Regions from separate parts of the Cryobacterium sp. Hb1 genome, predicted to be linked through region 2. Evidence: predicted binding sites of a transcription regulator. Region 2 holds the regulator's gene; the other holds the start of a gene.
What was found. The regulator LexA, encoded in region 2, represses DNA repair genes until DNA is damaged. The targets are predictions, from matches to a motif close to TCGAACANNTGTTCGA.

Region 1: E3T38_RS07860 (HNH endonuclease signature motif containing protein) is a predicted target of LexA. The motif match lies at 5,814-5,829, and genes of this name have one in related genera.

What each region holds. Positions count from the first base shown of each region.
Region 1 is NZ_SOHI01000024.1:82,335-93,294, forward strand. Features, by position in the region: gene E3T38_RS07855 (DUF2157 domain-containing protein) at 1-3,724, shown strand, start outside; gene E3T38_RS07860 (HNH endonuclease signature motif containing protein) at 3,977-5,749, opposite strand; gene E3T38_RS07865 (SDR family NAD(P)-dependent oxidoreductase) at 6,125-6,961, opposite strand; gene E3T38_RS07870 (cation:proton antiporter) at 7,035-8,177, shown strand; gene E3T38_RS07875 (DUF3592 domain-containing protein) at 8,222-8,653, opposite strand; gene E3T38_RS07880 (LLM class F420-dependent oxidoreductase) at 8,748-9,740, shown strand; gene E3T38_RS07885 (amidohydrolase family protein) at 9,888-10,781, shown strand.
Region 2 is NZ_SOHI01000030.1:160,189-171,148, forward strand. Features, by position in the region: gene hflX (GTPase HflX) at 1-557, shown strand, start outside; gene E3T38_RS13705 (methylenetetrahydrofolate reductase) at 778-1,743, shown strand; gene metE (5-methyltetrahydropteroyltriglutamate--homocysteine S-methyltransferase) at 1,833-4,175, shown strand; gene lexA (transcriptional repressor LexA) at 4,274-4,978, opposite strand; gene E3T38_RS13720 (LysM peptidoglycan-binding domain-containing protein) at 5,270-5,695, shown strand; gene E3T38_RS13725 (histidinol-phosphate transaminase) at 5,727-6,851, shown strand; gene hisB (imidazoleglycerol-phosphate dehydratase HisB) at 6,861-7,484, shown strand; gene hisH (imidazole glycerol phosphate synthase subunit HisH) at 7,481-8,113, shown strand; gene priA (bifunctional 1-(5-phosphoribosyl)-5-((5-phosphoribosylamino)methylideneamino)imidazole-4-carboxamide isomerase/phosphoribosylanthranilate isomerase PriA) at 8,219-8,965, shown strand; gene E3T38_RS13745 (SseB family protein) at 8,965-9,816, shown strand; gene E3T38_RS13750 (ATP-dependent helicase) at 9,872-10,960, shown strand, end outside.

The DNA.
Region 1 (10,960 bases), on a different contig from region 2:
GCAGGCGCCAGCGCTGCTCTACCCAGACCGAAGTGCTGCGTCACCCCTGCCCACAAAGCCCCGGCGTTCCAGCGTGCAGGTCGTACTTCTCTTCATCGGTGTGCTGTTGGTCTCGGTTGCTGCGATCTTCTTTCTCACCGTTGCGTGGATCGTCGCCGGGTTGGGATTCCGCTTTGTTGTCGTCGCGCTGCTGACCGTGGCGGCTCTCGTGGTCGCCGCCCGGATGCGTCGTTCGCGGCTGACATCCACCGCCGAGGGAATCGGAAGCTTCGCAGTGGTTCTCGTGCTTCTCGACGTCTGGGGCATGCGGCAGAACAACCTCTTCGGCCTCGCCGCTGGAGATGGGGCGCTCTACTGGGGAGTCGCCCTGATAGTCTGCGCGACGCTCTTTCTCGGCTGGCACAACCGATCGAAGCTGCGCGTGGGCAGTATCGCCGGTTTCGTCGTCGCGGTTCCCGGTGTCGGACTCTTCGCGGCCGGTCTCTTGCAGGGCCAGAACACGCTCACTCGCGTTTTCGTCGGTTTTCTCGGTGCCGCCATCGCAGCCCTGCTGCATCGTGCAACGTTGTCCCGGCCCGCGGATGGGCGCCGCTCGCCGGCCTTCGATCGATTCCCCGAGCGGATACTGCTGCTCGCGCTGGGCGCGCTGGCCTTGGTCACGGCGGCCGCCGTCGCGGTCTTCGTAGAGTCCGACAGCCTGATCGCGCCGGTCTGGTCCCTCGGCGCGGTCGCGCTTGTTGCCACGGCCCATGCCGTGCTCGTACTGAGTGCGCCGCGGTCCGCGCTGATCGTCGAGAGCGTCGACGTGGCGCAGCCGGCCCGACCCATGGGGGAATACCGAGCTTTCGCCTATCTGGCGGCGTCTCTGGCCGCGTTCGCGGCGGCTGGCATCGCGCCGGTCGTTGCCGGTCGCTCCGACAGTCTGCCATTTTCACTCACCGTGCCCCTCCTCGTCGCCACCGCTTTGGCCGTGGCACTCGAACTGTTCGCACGTCACCTTGCTGCGTCCTCAGCCGCACGCATGGCCGGGTTGGTGGCAGCCCTTTCGGCCGGCACGGTCGCGGCCATTCCGCTGCTTCTCACTGCCGGGTATGCCGCCTGGCCACTCATCCAGGCCATAGCAAGCGGGCTACGCGGCCATGAGGTCGTCCTTGACCTTGCCAACGCCGACAACGTCTGGGCAGTGCTCGCGCTGGTCGGGGTCGGCGCGACACTGCTCATCGGCTGGGCCCTGGGCGGTTTGCTGCGCGCCCGGCGCCAGATCGTGACCGCGCTCGCACTGGCCGTCGTCATTCTCGCTGTGCCGCTCTCCCCCTCCATCGGGGTTATCGTCGCGCTCTACCTGCTGCTGGGCGCCGGCGCACTCATCAGCCTGCTCCTCGCTCGATCACCTGAGCCAACTTCAGTGCCGCCTACAGTCAATGACGCCGGTCGGTTCTCGCTCGGCTTTCTGGCACCGGCCACCATCGTGTTTCTGGTCGTCGGCGAGACGTTGGGCTATGTCATCAGTTGGGCACACCCCACAACTTGGTGGTTCGGCACGGTATCGCTCATAGTCGCGCTCTGGTTTGCCCGCCTGTTGGTCACGCACAGGGCTGCAAGCCCCGCGCTCACCAGCCCAGCACTCGCGAGTGCCTCCCACGCTCACGCGCGCGGAGCTCTGTTGGCCGCGGCGATCGTTATCACCTTGGTCGGGGTTGGTCACGTTCCACTGGCCCTCGCGCCGGAACAGCAGTGGTTTGAAGCGATCAATCTGGCCAACGTCACGGCAGCCATCGCCCTCGCAACGGCCCTCCTGCACCTGTTCGTCGCTGCGGCAGCACTTCGGCCAACGGCGCTCTCCCTTCTCGATCGGCGCTGGGCATTCTTCACCCTCCTCGTTCCAAGCGTGGTTGTCTTCGTCCTTCCGATTCGAATGTGGTCGCTTGCCGCCGGCGAATCCCTGCTGCAGCCCGAACCTCTCGGATCCATCCTGCGCGCCAGTATCCTGGTCGCCGCGTCCGCTTCATGGGTCTTTCTGCGCGCCAACCATGGCGGGCTGCACTTGGAACGTGCAATCGCTGCCATCGCCTTGGCCCCGGCGGTGTATTTACTGACACGCGAGGTTCTATTCATAACGGCTGCCGTCACATCTGTTTTCATACTCGCCGCACCGGCTGTCGCCCTCGTAGTCTGCTCGCTCGCGCTGTTGCGCGGTACAAATCGTCGTGGCGGTGCAACCCTGAGCGGCGGTGCTGGCCGCGTCACGTCCGGCACCGTTGCCATCGGTGCGACCGGCACACTGAATGTGGACTCGACGGCACGCCGCGACCGGATTGCCCTCGAAATCGGCGCCGCGATTGTGCTCGTGCCTGCCGTGTTCGCCGCGGTAGGCACGGCAGACAAGTTAGGCACCGCAGGCACGTTCCGCTCCCTCGGCTGGCTCGTGATCGTGTTCGCCGGCATCGTGGCGCTCATCATGGCGATCGCGCCCGACGGGCTGTTCGGCTCCCGGTCGAATCGCCGCCACTTCGGCTGGCTTGCCCTGTTGCTCGGCACGGCCGGCCTCTGGCTCGGCCTCGATCAGGCAGGTATCGTGGCACTCGAACCGTATGTGCTGCCCGTCGCCGGTATGGTGCTCACCACGGCCGCGCTGATTCGCCGCTATGGCACAACCGATCGCTTGAGCGAACCAAGTCCGGTAGCCGGCGTGCTGACTTTCGCCGCGCTGCTCATTGCTCTGGTACCGCTTGCCGTGTCGTCCGAGTCGGGGTCGCTGGTGCGCCCCCTCGTGCTGGCCCTCGTATCTGTGACCCTTATGATCGGCGCCGCACTGGTGCGATGGGCTCCGCCGTCGTCAACCTATCTGGCTGCCGCCGGTCTGGCCGGCGCGATAGCCCTCGTCGTCACAGCCTTCGCACAGACGCAGCGGCTGGCGGGGGCGCCCGGCGCCCCCGATGGGCGACTCGAGCTCTGGCTGGTACTTCCCACCATGGCGGCGAGCATGACCGCGGTTTTACTGGTGCGCCAAACGGATGCTCAAACCACCGCACTTCGACGCGGCACGGGCATCGCGCTTGTGCTGGTGTGGGCATCCGTTCTGACCTGGGTCGAACTCACCGTTGTCAGTGCCCCCGCAGATGCCGGGCTGTCAACGCCCCGGGCCGTTCTGCTCGTGCTTGCTCTCTCTGCGGTGCATGTGATCGCCCTCGCGCAGCCCCGAGCGCCGTTGGGGGCAATCACCGCCTGGATTGTACTCGGGCTGGCCGGCTTGGCCGCTATCACGGTGACCAGCTCTGGCAAGGTCGACCCGTTTGAACTCGTCACCGTACCGGTAGCGTTGGCGCTGATCGGGTCGGGCTGGCTGCGCCTGCACGGCGATCCACGAGCGCGCAGTTGGCCCTGGTTTGGTCCGGGACTGTCTTTGCTGCTGGTGCCGTCGCTACTCCTCGATTTCACGTACAACGACCTGTGGCGCATCGTCAGCCTCGGAATTGCAGCGATCATTGTGCTCGTGATCGGTAGCTCGCGGCGACTGCAAGCGCCGTTCGTGATCGGTGCTGTCGTGCTGCTCATCCACGGTGTCGCCCAGCTCTGGCCGTGGATCGCCCTCGCCTACAGTGTGATTCCGTGGTTCCTCTGGCTCGGTGGCGGCGGTATTCTGCTCATCGTGCTCGCTGCACGCTACGAACAGCGCATCGCGAACCTCAAGTCGGTTGCCCTGCGCATCAGTGCGCTGCGGTAGCTGGGCAGTGCTGCGCAGGGCAGTGCTGCGCTGCAACGGGGGTGCTGCGCTGTTTCGGGCGGTGCCGTTGTGCTGCGCCCTGCCAGGCCATGCCGTTGTGTGCGCCCTGCCAGGCGGTGCCGTTGTGCTGCGCCCTGCCAGGCCGTGCCCTTCGGTGCGGTGTGGTGCCGTACGGTGCCGAGCGATTGCGCCCAGCACGTGGTTCACGATCGGACCGGTCTTCCAAACGGGCGGGGGCTACGAGCCCCGCACCTAGAACGGCTGCGGGTCGAGGTCGACTATGTCCCAAGCAGAGGCTGTCGGGTCGGGCTGGGTAGAACCGGGCGGAGTCGGGTCGAGTGTGGTCGGGTCGGCTGTGGGCCCGGGTCGCGGTGGTGATGTGTCGGCCTGTTGTCGCGGTGGACTGATGCGGGTGGCGGGATCGGTGGCGTAGTGCTTGCCAGCCGGACTGGTCCAATTCAGGGTGCCGTCGGGGTCGCCGATGACGGTCCACGCGGAGTAGTGCTTGAGGTTGTGGTGGGCAGGAGAGAGGAAGTGCAGGTTGGTGGCGGTGGTGGGGCCACCGAATTGTTTGTCGCGGGTGTGGTCGAGGTCGCTATGCCCGGCGGAGCGGTTGCAGCCGGGAAACCGGCACGTTCCATCACGCAGGCGCAGGTATTTCTTCAGGCTTGCTGGCACTCGGAACGGTTCTGCGCTGACGTCGAGCACGATGCCGGTGTGCGGATGCGTGAGGATGCGCAGAAAACTCGTCGCGGTTCCCGCCAGCCGGCGGGCGGTCTCCGGTTCGATCGGCCCGTACCCTTCGAGTTCGCCCGGCTCCTCGCTCTTCCCCATCAGTGTGAGAACCGGCACAGTGATGTTGACGTTGGCCGTCAGGCCGGCGCCGAGACCGGTGCTGGTGACCCCTTGGGCGAGCAGGTCGACGGCGACATCGGCGCGGAGTTGACTGAGCGTTCGGGGCTCGTCGGGGCACTGCAGACTGATGGCGGCGTCGGTGACGCGGGTGTAGATGCCGTGGAGGTCCTCACCGGCGGCGCGCAGCCAGAGCGTGGCCATGCCGTCTTTGTCTGGAAAAAACATGACTTTGCGGTCGGCCAGGCACTTGGTACGGCGAACGGTGATGCTGTCGGGGTGGAATCGTTCACGCAGTTTTCGGGCCTTACCGTCGAACTGTGCCGGAGTGAGCGTGCAGGCGTGCGGCAGTAACACCGCCTCCAGCTCGGCCCGGGCGGGAGGGGGCACGGAGTCGAGTTGGTCGAGCACCCGCCGCGCATGACGCAGGGAGATCTTCCCCGCGCGGAGCGCAGCAAGGGTCTGCGGACGCGATTCGACCAACACGCGGCTCTCGTGCAGAAGACCGGACGCGGTGCCGGACGGGATGCGCAGCGCACACGCCATCTCCGCGACCAAACCCTGCTGGGCGGCGAAGGTGGCGTCCCAATCGTGTTCGTGTTGCGGCCCAGCCTGCGGTCGGCCGGTCTCGGCGGTGTTGGTGGTGTAATCCCACGCCTCGGTGAGAACCTCGGCCTTGCTCGTTTGCGCCCAGGAAATGACCCTCTCGAGATAAAGCACCCGGTCGACGAACTGCGCCTGCCTGCGCTGGAACGGGTTCACGTCACTGGGCAAGTCCTGCGCGGGCAAGTCCTGCGCGGGCGGGTCAGCGCGGAGCTGGTGAGCGGTGTACTCGGCGTAGAGAAACTCCTCGCGGAGGTTCTCGTCGAACAGGTGCTCGGGCGGGACGGCGGCGAACACTTCAGCCAGGTCGAGGTCGGCTGGGATGGTCGGACCATCGGCGAGCTGCAAGTCCTGCCGGATTTTTACCGCAGCGGTCGCGGCGGCTTGTGCCTCGACTTCGTCTTCGGCCTGCCACTCGGACAAGCACTGCAGCCGAAACGCGTCGAAGAATGCGCGGTCTTCAACCGAGAACGACCACTCGGCGAATTCTCCCTCGGACACGCCGACGAAGTCGGAATCGGAATCGGAATCGACTGAGCCCGCATGGGGGGTCTCGCCGCTCTGGCTCATGCTTGAATTCTACCAAAATCAAGGCTGTAAGTCGAGGAAGTCTCAGTATGCTTTAGATTTCAGTACGAAGTTATATTCGGGACATCATTCGCGTTTTGAGACCGTTTCGCCTTCGTTGACGGAGTCTCGACGGACTCGACCGGCGGCGGCAACCACTGGCCGACTCGCCCAGGACGACTCGAGCTGGCCGACTCGCCCAGGACGACTCGAGCCGGCCGACCCAAGCAGGCCGACGGCGGTCGACCCAGAGTCCCCATTTGTTTCGGCTTGCGTCAACGCTGAAGTGACGTCGGACGATGGTTTGGCGACGAACAAATCGGTTCGGCACCAGTGCTGGTCTACCTGGAGCCTGTCAGCCTCACCGAAGCTGGGCAGCTACCCGCGACCGACCCAGCGGTCCATTGACCGGTAGACACCGAAAACGCGACCAGCCACGGCGTCCCAGGCGGCCAATGGCAGTACGCCGCGAAGCACCTTCGACAGGTTCACCGTCCACGGCAACAGCAGTTGCGGCTTGCCGGCCAGCATCGCCCGCCAGACCCGATCAACGACGTATTCCGGCGTCATCAGCGGGGTGAGCAGCGGCCCGCTGGCCCCCGTGAACATGCCGGTGTCGATGTAGCTCGGGCAGACCGTGGTCACCTTGACATAGCCGTGCCCCTGCTGCACCAGTTCGAGCCGCAGCGAATCGCTCCAGCCGATCATGGCCGCTTTCGAGGCGGCATAGACGCTCATGCGCGGGGTGCTGAGGGTGCCGGCGGCCGACGCGATGTTCACGATGCGTGACTCGCGCCATCCGCTCGCAATCATCGCCGGCAGAAACTCGCGCGCGATGTACATGGGCGCAAGCGCATTGATCTGCATGGTCGGGCGGGTGTCTGCACCGTTGTCGTGCTCCCAGAAATACTTGCCACGCACGATGCCGGCGTTGTTGATGACCACGTCGGGGTCGCCGATCTCCGTACGCACCCGCTGCGCTGTCTGCGCGATGGCGCCGAGGTCGGCGATATCGACGACGTAGGGGGCGACCCGCGTGCGTCCGTGGGAACGTTCAGTCAGGATGGCGGTGGTCGCGGCGAGCCCGGAACCGTCGCGGTCCCACAGGATGACGGTTTTCGCCCCCTCGGCGACGCAGCGTTCGGCATACAAGCGGCCCATTCCCCTGGCGGCTCCGGTAATCAGCACGCGGGCTCCGGCTACGGTTCGACTCATACCTCCATCATGCCGCCTGCGCCTTCTCTTGCGGGACTACGCTCGAGCTAGCAGCAGAATCGGTGAGGTGCCTATGGACTTTCATACCCTCGCGATCATCTCCGTGATCGCACTGCTCGGGCCGCTGCTGGCGACACCGCGCCGGTGGAACATTCCCGTCGTGATCGGTCAGCTCGGTGCCGGTGTGATCGTCGGCCGCACCGGTTTCGGCTTTGTCGACGCAAGCGACCCCACACTGACCCTTCTAGCGGATGTCGGCTTCGCGTTGATCATGTTCGTGGCCGGCACGCACGTGCCTGTTCGCTCCGGCGCAATTCGCGCAGCACTGGCGACCGGCCTGGTGCGGGCAATTCTGGTGACCCTCTCGGCGATCGCCCTTGGCGTGGCCATCGCGTTGATCTTTGGCACAAATCATGCACTCCTATATATAGTCTTGCTCGCCTCCTCGTCGGCCGCGCTCGTGCTGCCTCTTATTCATTCGCTGGGTTTGCATGGCCGATCGATGCTCGAGCTCACCGCGCAGGTCGCGATCGCCGATATTGCTGCGATCGTGGCGCTGCCGCTGGCCATTGACCCGCCGAATGCCGACCGCGCCGCGCTCGGGGCCGCGCTCGTGGCGCTGCTGGCCGTGGCGCTCTACGTTGTGCTGGCCTGGTTGGAACGAAACGGCTACCGCCTGCGCCTGCACAAGTTGTCGGCGAACCGCAAATTCGCGCTCGAGCTGCGCATCCAGCTGGCCATTCTGTTCGCCCTGTCAGCGGTCGCCGTGTTCAGCCACGTTTCGGTCATGCTCGCCGGGTTCGCTTTCGGCCTCGCCGTCGCGGCCGTCGGCGAACCGCGCCGCCTCGCCCGGCAGCTCTTCGCCCTCGCCGACGGATTCTTCGGACCCCTTTTCTTCGTCTGGTTGGGCGCCTCCCTCGCCCTGGGCGACCTCGCCGACCACCCGCAGATGATCGGCCTCGGCCTCGTGCTTGGCGTTGCCACCCTGCTCACCCACGCGACCACGCGCGTGCTGGGCCTCCCGCTGTCGTTTGGAATGCTCTCAGCCGCCCAGCTCGGCATTCCGATCGCGGCCGCGACCATCGGCACCAAGCTGCAGGTGCTCGCCCCCGGGGAGGCAGCGGCCCTGCTCCTCGGAGCACTCGTGACTATCGCGGTGACCGCGGTGGCGAGCGGATGGGCCAAGCCGCGCGCGGCATCCGCTGCGCCGGCCTGACCTGCCCAGCCGCGCACGGCATCCGTTTCTGGGCCGACGGGCGGCTAGAGAAACATGAGCACGATGCCGGTCACACCGGCGAGAACGCCAATGCCCAGCAATACCAGGCCGATCAGGCGCAGTCCCTTGCCATCGAGGTCGGGGTCGTGCGTGCGGCACTTCTCCGGCCGGCGATCGCGAAACCAGACGCGCACGTCATCGCCCGCCACCAGATGCTGCGTCTCGTGGGTGTCGGCCGGGCACTCGTGCACATCGCCGTCGTTATCAAACCAGCGGATGACCGTGGCGGGCCCCGATGCGGCCGTACTCGATGCGGCCGTTCTCGACGCGGCAATCACGGCGGTCGAGCGAGTCCAGCGGCCACTGATGCCGCGCACGGACAGGCCGACCAGATAAAGGAGCGCTCCGATGATGAGGCCGACGAAAGTGAGGATCTCGCTCATAATACCGGCGAAGTCGAGAGCGTGCACTGCCACCGCCGTCCGTTGTCTATCGTCTGCTCGCGGCGCTTACCCCGATGGCTAAAGCGTATCGTTTAGCTTCGCACCGACGGGCCTCTAGGCTGAATCCATGCGATTTGGACTCTTTGTACCTCAGGGCTGGCGACACGATCTGGTCGGAATCGAACCGGCCGCGCAGTGGGCGACAATGAGTGGCCTAGCCGCCCACGCTGATGCCGGTGCGTGGGAATCGATCTGGGTCTATGACCACTTTCACACCGTTCCGGTGCCGAGCGAGCAGGCCACCCACGAGGCCTGGTCGCTCATGTCCGCTTTCGCGGCGACGACGAAACGGGTGCGCCTCGGACAGATGTGCACCTGTATGAGCTACCGCAACCCGGGATACCTGGCGAAGGTCGCCACAACCGCCGACATCATCTCGGGCGGACGCGTCGAAATGGGCATCGGCGCCGGTTGGTACGAGCACGAGTGGCGAGCCTATGGCTATGGTTTTCCCCGTGCCGGCGAGCGCCTGGCCCGCCTCGACGAAGGCGTGCAAATCATGAAACAGGCCTGGACCACGGGCACAGCCACCCTTGACGGTGCGCACTACCAGATGGACGGCGCCATCTTTCAGCCGCTCCCACTGCAAGCGGGGGGCATTCCTATCTGGATCGCCGGCGGCGGCGAAAAGGTCACCCTGCGCATTGCCGCGCAGTACGCCGACTACACCAACTTCGACGGCTCACCCGAGGGCTTCTCACACAAGAGCGCGCTGTTGGCCGAGCACTGCACGGCCCAGGGCACCGACTTCGATCGCATTGTTCGCTCGGCGAACTACAACACGGTGATCGGTGCGACCGAGGCCGAGGTTGCCGAGCGGCTCGACGCGATTGAGGCCCGGGTGACCCCTTATCTCGGGGCTGAAGGGGCCGCCGCGTTCATGGCCGAGTACCGTGACGGTGACGCACAGGGTGTTGGCACGCCGGAACAGATCGTAGAGCGCCTGACCGCGATGAAGAAGCGTGGCCTCGGTTACGCGATCCACTACTTTCCAGAGGCCGCCTACGACCGGTCGGGGATTGAATTGTTCGAGCGGGAGGTCATGCCCGCCCTGAGTTAGCGGGTCACCTGGAGTTGGGCGAGTCCCGCCTCGAGCCGGTCGTAGCCTCTGCCCCAGGCCCAGGCCCAGGCCCAAAAAGATCGAGTGGCGCGAGAAGACAGCCCCGGGCATCCGCTCGTCACGAGGCGTTCTGACAGACTGGATGAAATGATGCTCACCGACAACGATGTCCCGGCCTGGTGGCGTCGCCTCGGCCTGCCCGGACTAATCGACCTGCACACCCACTTTTTACCCGAACGGATGCTGCGGCGCGTGTGGGCCCACTTCGACGAGATCAAACCATTGATCGGTCACGAGTGGCCGATCCAGTACCGAGACGATCAACAGTCGCGCCTGGCGACGATACGCCGGCTGGGCGTGCGCCGATTCACCGCGCTGTCCTATGCTCATCGACCGGGCATGGCGGCTTCCCTGACCGATTTCTCGCTCGGTCTGGCCGCCGAAAACGCCGATTGTGTGCCGAGTGCCACGTTTTACCCGGAAGAGGGCGTGCTCGAGCAGGTTCAATCCGCCCTCGACCGCGGCGCTCGGGTGTTCAAGATTCACGCGCAGATCGGCGCATTCGACCTGCGCGAACCCCTGCTCGATCCGGTCTGGGGGTTGCTCGCAGACGCCGGGATTCCGGTCGTGATCCATGTCGGCAGCGGGCCAGTGTCGCGGCCGGGAATCACCGGGCCGGACAAGCTTGCGGGGGTGTTGGCGCGGCATCCCCTGTTGACGGCCGTCGTCGCCCATCTCGGCGCCCCGGAATACGGGGAGTTTCTCGATCTCGCTGAACGCTATCCGTGGGTGCACCTCGACACCACAATGGCATTCACCGACTTTTTCGAGCGGCTCGCGCCGTTCGACCCCGCGCTGCTGTCCAGGCTGGCCGACTTGCCCGACCGGGTAGTGCTGGGCAGCGACTTTCCCAACATTCCGTACCCGTACGCGCACCAGCTGGAGTCGCTCGAACGCCTGCGTGACCGGGAACCGCGCCTCGACGACGACTGGCTGCGCGCCGTCTGCTGGTACAACGGGCTACGGCTGATCGGCGAGTAGGGCGCCGCGCACCTCGGTCAGGCCGCGGTCACTGCGGTCACCAACGCCGGGGCGACCAGACCGGCGTGCGACGCGGAGCGAAGGATACGGTTTGGTCCGGCTGCTCCACCGTGGAGCAGGACCAAGCCGTATTTGGGCATCTTCGGGTAATACTGCCGGTACCGGCTATATGATCCACC
Region 2 (10,960 bases):
AGTCGACGACCGTCGACGGACGCCTGTATACCCTCACCGACACAGTCGGGTTTGTGCGCAACCTGCCGCACCAACTCGTCGAAGCATTTCGCTCAACCCTTGAAGAAGTCGCCGACGCCGACGTCATCGTGCACGTCGTTGACGGCTCGCACCCCGACCCGGTCGCCCAGCTCGCCACCGTGCGCGACGTCATCTCCGAGGTCGGCGCGCGCGACATTCCCGAATTGGTCGTCTTCAATAAGAGTGACCTGATCAGCGACGATGACCGCCTCGTTCTGCGCGGCCTCGAGCCGAAAGCAACGTTCGTGTCGGCCCGCACCGGAGAGGGCATCGAGACCGTCCTCGCCGCCGTGGCGCTCTTGCTGCCGACGCCGCAGATTGAACTCGACCTGCTCATTCCCTACGACCGCGGCGATCTCATCGCAGTTTTGCACGATCTGGGTCGGATTGAGACGACCGAATATGTGGAGACCGGCACCCATGTCACGGCCTTCGTCACCGCGGAGATCGAAGCATCCTTCGCTCCGTATGTCATCATGCCCGGGCTTTCCGCCTAGCGGTCGACAGTCCGCCGCCTGCCGCGATGACACGAACTGTCACATTCGGGCGCGGCGGTGGTGGTGTTGTTAGTGTCTAATCAATCGTTGCCGACGGAATTCGTTCCCCGGCATGGAGCGACAGCCGAGCCCGGCATCCGCCCGCGAGGAACCGCCAGTCTTGGCGCGTCCGCGGCCGCCCGGCCACCACTGCTGTACCGCTTCTGCCGAATGAGGAACCATGACCGCGACAGGGATTTCCGCGTGTAACGCCCGCCCGGCGTTCTCGTTCGAGGTGTACCCACCGAAATCGGTGGCCGCAGCATCCGCTCTCGCCCGCACGATCGATCATCTCGCCGCCGCCGGTCCGGAGTTCATCTCGGTCACCTATGGTGCCAACGGTTCCTCCCGCAACTCCTCGCTCGACGTTCTGCGCTACATCAAGGATCACACGTCAGTGGACGCCATGGCCCACCTCACCTGCGTCGGCTCCTCGCACGCAGACGCCAGTCGGCTCATTCGGGAGTTCCTCGACGCTGGCATCGACAGCTTCCTCGCGATTCGCGGAGACGCACCGCAGGGCACGGTTGAAGGCGACACCACATTTCTCGGCGACCTGCACAGCGCCGGGGAGCTGGTGCAGCTCATCCACCGCGTGCAGACCGAACGCGTGCCATATACCGAGACGGTGATTCCCGGTCTTCCCGGTGCCCGTGGGGTGAAAACCGAACGCAGCAAGGTGCGCATCGGCGTCGCGGCCTTCCCCAACGGCCACCCCAACTCGCGGTCGATTGCCCAGGATATCGACACACTGTTGGCCAAGCAGGCTGCCGGGGCCAACTTAGCGATCACCCAGCTGTTCTTTCACGCCGACGACTATCTGAGCTTCATCCAACGAGCTCGTTCTGCCGGAGTGTTCTTTCCCATTCTTCCCGGCATCATGCCGGTGACCAGCCCGAACCGGTTGCGTCGTATCCTGCAGCTCTCCGGGGAAAAATTGCCGGCCGAACTGTCCATCGAACTCGAGGTCGAACCGACCGAGGAAGGACAGCGCCAGATCGGCATCGACTACGCCGTTCGACTCGGGCAGGACGTTCTCGCGGGCGGTGCCCCCGGCCTGCATCTCTATGCCTTCAACCAGCACGACACCGTGCTGTCGATACTCGAGGGGTGCGGGGCGCGTCCGGTGCCCGCAGCCATGCCCTAGGCCTCGCGCCCGTTCCAGCGCGTAGGCCCACCCACCACGCTCGTCCTCTTCGACCATTCCAGCCACAATCGCTCAGTGAAGGATTCACCATGCCCAGCGCGCCCGTATCCAGCACCTTTCCCCCCGGCACCATCCTCGGTTACCCCCGCATCGGAAGGCGACGGGAGCTGAAGCAAGCCGTCGAAGCATTCTGGTCCAAAACGATCGATGCCGCGGCCCTCGAAGCTGTCGCCGCCGGGCTGCGGCAGCAGACCCGCGACAGGCTCGTCGATCTCGGTCTCGGCCGTACCGACTCCTCGATCCCCGAGTCGTTTTCTTACTACGACCAGGTGCTCGACACCATCGTCGCCGTTGGCGCGATCCCCAGCCGGTTTGCCTCACTCGTCGCCGCAGACGGAACCCTTGACTTGGCTGGCTACTTCACCCTGGCGCGGGGCGAGGGTGAGAACCTACCCCTCGAAATGACCAAGTGGTTCGACTCCAACTACCATTACCTCGTGCCCGAGATCGGCCCGGAGACGGTGTTCTCGCTGGCCGGTGACCGGATCGTGCGTGATTTCGTCGAAGCCAAAGCAGCCGGGTTCCTCACCCGTCCGGTGCTCGTCGGGCCGGTCACGTTTCTGTTGCTCAGCAAGGCCAGCGTTGAAGCTTCGGCCGGATTCTCGCCACTGTCCCGGCTCGATGATCTTCTTCCCGTTTACGCGGCGCTCCTGGCGCGGTTAGCGGATGCCGGCGCGGATTGGGTGCAGCTCGACGAGCCTGGCCTGGTCAGTGAATCCATCGACGTGCCGCGCGCCGAGACGCTGGCGGCCGTCGCATCCGCTTACGGGGTGCTGGGTCGGTTGACCGGCCGGCCGGCGCTGTTCGTTGCGGCGCCCTACGGCAGCCTCGATGATGCCCTCCCGGTTCTCGCCGCCACAGCCGTTGAAGCAATCGGCCTCGACCTGGTGCGGGGAACTCTGCCGCAGGCGGTACCGGGGCTGGCCGGCAAGACCCTCGTCGCCGGGGTGATTGACGGCCACAACATCTGGCGCGGCGACCTGACCGAGGCCATCGGAGTTGCTGAGGGTGTGCGGGCGCTATCGGACTCCGTTTCCGTCTCCACCTCGACCTCCCTGCTGCACGTGCCGCACGATGTGCTCGATGAAACGTCGCTGCCGGGCTCATTGGTGAGCTGGCTGGCCTTCGCGGATCAGAAGGTGGGGCAGGTCGCTACCCTCGCTCAGGGACTTGTCCATGGACGGGCCTCGATCGCCGGGCCGTTGGCTGAAGCCGAAGCGGCGCTGGCTGCGCGGCACAGCGCCCCTGGCGTGCGCGACGGCGCCGTGCGCCTCCGTGCTGCGGCGCTCACCGAGGCCGACTTCAGTCGAGGCGCTTACGCCGATCGACTGAGCGCGCAGGATTCCGCTTTGCAGCTGCCGCCGTTGCCGACAACCACGATCGGATCGTTCCCGCAGACCGGTGACATACGCCGAACACGAGCCCAGTTTCTCAAGGGAACCCTGGCCGCCGATGAGTATCGGTCCCTGATGCGCGCCGAGATCGGTCGGGTGGTGGCCCTGCAGGAGGAGATCGGGCTTGACGTGCTGGTGCACGGAGAACCCGAACGCAACGACATGGTGCAGTACTTTGCCGAAAACCTCGATGGGTTTGCCGTGACCGAGAACGGCTGGGTGCAGTCATACGGCAGTCGCTGCACGCGGCCGTCCATTCTGTGGGGTGACGTATCGCGCCCGGCACCGATCACGGTGGACTGGTCGGTGTACGCGCAGAGCCTTACGACGAAGCCGGTCAAGGGCATGCTCACCGGACCGGTCACGATTTTGGCATGGTCTTTTGTGCGCGATGATCAGTCGCTCGGCGAGACCGCCCGCCAGGTAGCCTTGGCCCTGCGCGATGAGATCGGCGATCTGGAGGCTGCGGGCATCAAGATCGTCCAGGTCGACGAACCGGCCCTGCGTGAACTGTTGCCGCTGAAGAAAAAGGACCACGCGGACTACCTGGATTGGTCGGTCGGCTCGTTCCGTCTCGCCACGGCCGGTGTAGCGGATGCGACCCAGATTCACACCCACCTCTGCTATTCGGAGTTCGGTGTTGTCATCGAAGCCATCCGCAACCTTGACGCAGACGTCACGAGTATCGAAGCAGCCCGCTCCCGGATGGAGGTCGTGCGGGAGATCGAGGCTGGCGGGTTCGATCACGGCATCGGCGCTGGAATCTATGACATTCATTCACCGCGGGTGCCGAGCGTAGACGAATTGACGACCCTGCTCGATACCGCCCTGGAATCGATTCCCGAACGACAGGTCTGGGTGAATCCGGATTGCGGCCTCAAGACGCGTGGCTACGACGAAACAGTGCAGTCCCTGCAGAATATGCTCGCCGCCACGCGGATAGTGCGCGAACGCCTCAGCGCCGACGTGATCGTCTGACGCGTCTAACGCGGTGACTCGTCTGACGCGGTGACAAAAAGGGCCCGACCACCGGTTGGTGGTCGGGCCCTTTTGTGTGACACCAATCAGCGCGAAGACTAGACCGAGCGCAGGACCGCGACTACTTTTCCGAGGATGTCCGCAAAGTCACCGACAATCGGCTCGAAGTTGCTGTTGCGTGGCAGTAGCCAGGTGTGGCCATCGCGCTTCCGCAAGACCTTCACCGTGGCCTCATTGTCGAGCATGGCCGCGACGATCTCGCCGTTCTCTGCGGTTTTCTGCTGACGAACAACGACCCAGTCGCCGTCGCAGATGGCAGCGTCGATCATGGACTCACCCACAACCTTGAGCATGAACAACTCTCCCTGCCCAACGAGCTGGCGGGGAAGCGGGAAGATCTCGTCTATCTGCTGGTCGGCCGTGATCGGGATGCCCGCGGCGATACGACCGACGAGGGGTACCATCGCAGCATCGCCGACCTGTACGCCCGGGTGAAAGCTGTCCTGGTCACCGGTGCCGACGTCTTCTGGGGCACGCTGAATCTCGATGAGGACTTCGAGGGCACGGGGGCGATTCGGGTCCCGGCGCAGGTAACCGCTGAGTTCGAGTTGATTGAGCTGGTGGGTCACGCTCGACAGCGAGGCGAGACCGACCGCGTCGCCGATTTCCCGCATGCTCGGCGGGTAACCGCGCGAGCTCACCGAGCGCTGGATCACGTCGAGAATAGCGAGCTGGCGTTGGCTCAAACTCTTGCGGCGCCGAGTGCCGCCCTTGTCGCGGGTACCACTGGTGTCTTGTGTCACGATGTGCCCTCCTGGAGTATGTCCCGCCTGGCCTGAAACCGTGTCATGCGGGAATGTCGGTGGTGTCTGGTTGAGTGTCAATGCAGCAATTGTCCTATCGAAAGTTTATCCAGTTCCATGCCCTGGAACAAACACTTATTCGAGTGTGTCGCGCTCAATTCCGGGCTGAGCCGAGAAAAAGCTTGCATGTTCGATTGTTCGAAGTTATATTCGGAACATAGTTTCGTATCTGGGCCTCCCGGCCGAGGTCCGGATACGAGACTCGCAACGCGCTTACCTTGGAGGTTTGACATGACCACAGTATTTGCATCAGCAGTTCCCGTATCGGCAGCCCTCACGCCCGTTCCGCGCCTTCGCCTCACCCGCCGCGGTCGCTTGGTTTTCACAATTCTCGCTGCCGTACCGCTGGTGTTCGGCGCCGTGTCTTTCGCCATCAACGGGGGTGCGGCTGGGGCTACGGACTCCGCCACGGGCATCGACCTCATGTCGTACACAACCGACTCCGGAATCGTCACGACCCTGACGTACTCGCCAACCGACGTCGGTTCAGCCCGGTTCATCACGGTCGAACCCGGACAGACCCTGTGGGACCTCGCTGAAGATATTTCGCCGGCGGGCGACCCGCGCGACGTAGTGGCCGACATCAAACGACTCAACGCCCTGGCTGTTGAAACGTTGCAGCCGGGCCAGCGCCTGGAAATCCCCTCCGACTCCTAGGAAGGTATCGGCAGACGCGCGGGGCCGTAGCATGGAGAGGGTGACCAGTCTCGAAGATCTCCCGCTCCGCACCAATCTGCAAGGCCTCACCCCATACGGTGCTCCGCAATTGCATGTTCCGGTGGCCCTGAACGTCAACGAGAACACGCACCCCATTCCTGATGCGGTGGCGCGCGACATCCTGGCTAACCTGGCCGAGGCCATCCACTCGGTGAATCGGTATCCCGACCGTGAGTTCACGGCGCTGCGCGAGGCGCTGGCCCTCTACCTCGGTGAGGGGCTCACCGCCGACAATATCTGGGCGGCGAACGGGTCCAATGAAGTGCTCCAGCAGGTGCTTCAGGCGTTCGGCGGGCCGGGGCGCACCCTGCTTGGCTTTGCCCCGACTTACTCGATGTACTCGATTCTCGCCTCCGGTACCGACACCACCTGGATTCCGGGCGCGCGTGACGCCGACTACGAGCTGTCTCCGGCGACCGCCGTGAGTGAGATCACCCGAATCAAACCCGATATCGTTTTTCTCTGCTCCCCGAACAATCCCACCGGCACCCCGCTCTCGCTTGAAACCATCGCCGCCGTCTACGACGCGACCGACGGCATCGTTGTCGTTGACGAGGCCTACGCCGAATTCGCGCCCGCTGGCACCCCGAGTGCCGTCACCCTGCTGCCCGGTCGGGAACGGCTTCTCGTCTCCCGAACCATGAGCAAAGCCTTCGCCTTTGCCGGTGCCCGGGTTGGCTACCTGGCTGCTGATCCGGCGGTGACGGATGCCCTGCGCCTGGTCCGCCTGCCGTACCACCTCTCGGCCCTGACCCAGGCCGCTGCGAACGCCGCCCTGGCGCACAGCGCCGAGATGCTCGCCATGGTCGACGACATTCGGGGGCAGCGTGACCGGCTCGTGGATGAGCTCGCCCGCCTGGGCTACTCCCCGCACCGAAGCTGGAGTAACTTCGTACTTTTTGGAGGAGTGGCCGACCCGCGAGAGACCTTTGAGGCGTTGCTCGCTGAGGGAATCCTCATTCGCGACGTGGGTATTGCTGGCCATTTGCGGGTGACGGCGGGGACCGAGAACGAGACGTCTCAATTCCTCGAGGCACTGGGCCGCCTGGGACGAGCCGGCACGCCCGGTCAAACCGATTCGGCCCGAGGCGAATAAGCTAGCAGTATGAGTTCTCCTGCCGGCATTCTCGCGCCCCGCGTCGCCCACCTGCAACGGGAGACGAGTGAATCCAGCATCGACCTCTCGCTCAATCTCGACGGCACCGGCGTCAGCGATATCCGCACCTCGGTGCCGTTCTACGACCACCTCCTCACCGCGTTTGCGAAACACTCGCTGTGCGACCTCACTGTGCGTGCTTCCGGCGACATCGAAATTGACGTACACCACACGGTCGAAGACGTGGGAATCGTGCTCGGCCAGGCTATTCGTCAAGCACTTGGCGATAAATCGGGCATCTCGCGCTACGGTGATGCGCTGGTTCCGCTCGACGAGGCTCTCGCCCAAGCCGTTGTCGACATTTCGGGTCGCCCCTACCTGGTGCACACCGGCGAACCGGCCGGCTTCGAATTCCACCTCATCGGCGGACACTTCACCGGGTCCATGGTGCGTCACGTCTTTGAAGCCATCACCTTTCACGCCGGGTTGACCGTGCACGTCACGGTGCTGGGTGGTCGCGACCCACACCACATCGCTGAAGCCGAGTTCAAGGCTTTCGCCCGCGCTTTTCGCCTCGCCAAGGCTCTCGACCCGCTGGTGCACGGTATTCCGTCGACCAAGGGTGCCCTGTGAGCCGGGTCGTTGTCTTTGACTACGGCACGGGCAATGTGCACTCCGCGGTCAAGGCACTCGAACTAGCGGGCGCTGACGTCACCCTGACGAGCGATCGAACCGTCGCCCTCGAGGCCGACGGCCTCATCGTGCCCGGTGTCGGTGCGTTCAGCGCTGTGATGGCCGCTCTCAAGGCGGTGCGCGGCGACGATATCGTCGATCGCCGCCTGGCTGGCGATCGTCCGGTGCTCGGCATCTGCGTCGGCATGCAGGTCATGTTTGAACACGGTGTCGAGCGTGGGATCGACACCGTGGGACTGGGTGAATGGCCCGGAGCGGTCACCGAACTTCCCGCACCGATTCTGCCGCACGTGGGCTGGGACACCGTCACCAGCGCCCCTGACTCCGTGCTCTTCCGAGGAATCGAAGAGGAACGGTTTTATTTCGTGCACTCGTACGCGGCCCAGGCCTGGACGCTCGAGGTCATGCCGCCGTTTCCCGAACCCCGGCTCACCTGGGCCGAACACGGGGCACCGTTCCTGGCTGCCATTGAGAACGGCCCGCTGAGTGCCACCCAGTTTCACCCGGAAAAATCCGGTGAGGCAGGCATCCGCCTGTTGAAGAACTGGATCGGCACTCTGCGCGACTAGCTCGGTGCGCCTAGACTTCACAGTCCAAACCTCACCTGCCTACCCATCACCGGCACCTGCCATGAACCAGGTCGCAGCACGCGGCCGCACCAACCAAGGACATCAATGAGCGAGTTCAACAAGATACCGAGGCTCGTCCTCCTGCCCGCCGTCGATGTGGCCGGCGGTAAGGCAGTTCGCCTGACAAAGGGGGAGGCCGGTACGGAAACAAACTACGGTGACCCCGTCGATGCTGCGGCTGATTGGGCACGGCAGGGTGCAGAGTGGATTCACCTCGTCGACCTCGACGCAGCGTTTGGCCGGGGCAACAATACCGGCGTGATCAAAAAGGTCATCCGCCAGGTCAAGGGCGTCAATATCGAGCTCTCCGGCGGCATCCGCGACGACGAATCGCTGGAAGCAGCACTGACCACGGGAGTCAAGCGCATCAACCTCGGCACAGCGGCACTGGAAAATCCGGAGTGGGCGGCGAGCGTTATCGCGCAATACGGCGAGGCCGTTGCCGTTGGCCTCGACGTGCGCGGTACGACCCTCGCCGCACGCGGCTGGACACAAGACGGTGGAGACCTCTGGCAGGTGCTTGAACGTCTCGAAGAAGCGGGCTGCGCCCGCTATGTAGTGACCGATGTCACCAAGGACGGCACCCTGCAGGGTCCGAACATCGATCTGCTTCGCCAGGTGCTCGACCGCACCCGCAAACCCGTGATCGCCTCTGGCGGCATCTCCAGCCTCGATGACATTGACGCCCTGCGCCGCCTGGTTCCGCTCGGGCTTGAAGGTGCCATCGTGGGCAAAGCACTGTATGCGGGGGCCTTCACCCTTGCCGAGGCACTGGACGTCGCGGGGGACTAATGGCGAAGGCGCGAAACCTCGGTTCCACCGGTGACCCATCTGGACGTCCGGATGGTGCCGCGCCATCAGGTCAACCCGGCGATCACAACGAGTCGGCCAACACGGCCGACTCCGCTGGCCAGCCTTGGGTCGGTCGCGAATTCGAGGCGAATCTCGATGCCGGCGATGACGGATCCGCGCCAGCAGCGCTTGCCGAGGCGCTCGCCCGGTTTCAGGCGCGCGAGGCCGGGGAAGAGAGCGTCATCGACGCCATTCGCAGTTCCCGCCTGCTCATCCCTCTGGTGACCAAGCTCGGCGATGCCGCACTGAACGGGCGCGGCCAGACGATCGATAAAACCCAGGAGCTGTCGATCATCACCGTGGCCGGTCCAGACGGCCGCACCGTACTGCCTGCTTTCTCTTCAACCGCCTCGATGACGATCTGGAATCCCCTCGCCCGGCCCGTTCCAGCGGATGCCGTGCGCGTCGCCCTGGCCGCCGCGCAGGAAAATACCGACCTCGTTGTGCTCGACCCGACTTCGCCGGGTGAATTCGTCATTCGCCGTCCGGCCTTATGGGCCATCGCCCAATCCTTGCCGTGGACACCGAGTTACGCCAGTCACCATGTCGCCGACGCTTTCACCGCATCGATCGCGACCGAACTTTCGGTTTTGACCGTGCAGCTTTCTGCCGGTGACCCGCTTGGCCGGCTCACCGGCCCCGAGCTGGTGGTTCAACTGGAACTGGTCGACGGCCTCACCCAGACGGAACTTGACGCAATCCTCACTCGGCTTGGCACGCGCTGGTCGGAAAGCGAGACCATCACGACCGGCGTTGATTCGCTGAGCGTCAAGCTCGTCGCATCAGCCTGACGCCCGATATGGCCCTGCTCAGTGCACTGTCGGTGGGTCAGGCGAGAATGACGGTATGACCGACGTTCTCGATCAATTCTCCCCGGCTGCCCGGGCCTGGTTCACCGAGGCGTTTGCCGCGCCGACCGCAGCGCAGCTCGGTGCGTGGACTGCTATCGCGCAAGGGTCGCACGCCCTCGTCGTGGCTCCCACCGGATCGGGCAAGACCCTCGCCGCCTTCCTGTGGGCCATCGACCAGTTGGCGAACGAGTCAGCACCGGCATCAGCCGAGCCCGGTACCCGTGCGCCTGGTACCCGTGCGCCTGGTACCCGTGTGCTCTATATTTCACCGCTCAAAGCCCTCGGCGTTGACGTCGAACGCAACCTCACCGCGCCACTGGTGGGAATCACCCGTGCCGCGCAACGGCTTGGACTCCAGCCGCCGCAGGTCACGGTCGGTGTGCGTTCGGGAGATACGCCGACCGCCGACCGCCGCAAGTTGATCTCCTCGCCCCCCGACATCCTCATCACCACTCCGGAATCATTGTTTCTGATGCTGACGTCGGCAGCTCGGGAATCGCTGAGCGATGTGCAGACGGTCATCATCGATGAGATACATGCGGTCGCGGCCAGTAAACGCGGAGCCCACCTCGCCGTATCGCTCGAACGCCTCGACGCGCTCCTCGGCCACCCGGCCCAGCGCATCGGGTTGTCGGCCACCGTGCGCCCGCAGAGCGAAGTGGCGCGCTTTCTCGGTGGCGCCGCGCCCGTGCACATCGTGGCGCCGCCCTCCCTGAAACGGTTCGACCTCCGAGTGGTCGTGCCGGTCGACGATATGAGCGACCTCGGGCCGGTACCGCAACGCGAAGGGGTCACGTCGGCCGCTGCTGCGCAAACCGGGTCCATCTGGCCCCACGTTGAGGAGGCCATCGTTGACGAGGTGCTGGCGCACTCCTCGAGCATCGTGTTCGCGAATTCCCGGAGACTCACTGAACGGCTGACCGCCCGGTTCAACGAAATCTATGCCGATCGCCTGGCCGGGGCGGAGGCATCCGCTCTGGTGCCCGTCTTGACTGCCGAGGGCGAGATGGCCGAACACGGTGTGATGCGCCCGCCGGCCGAGCTGATGGGGGCAAGCGGGCAGAGCATAGGCGCTGCACCCTTG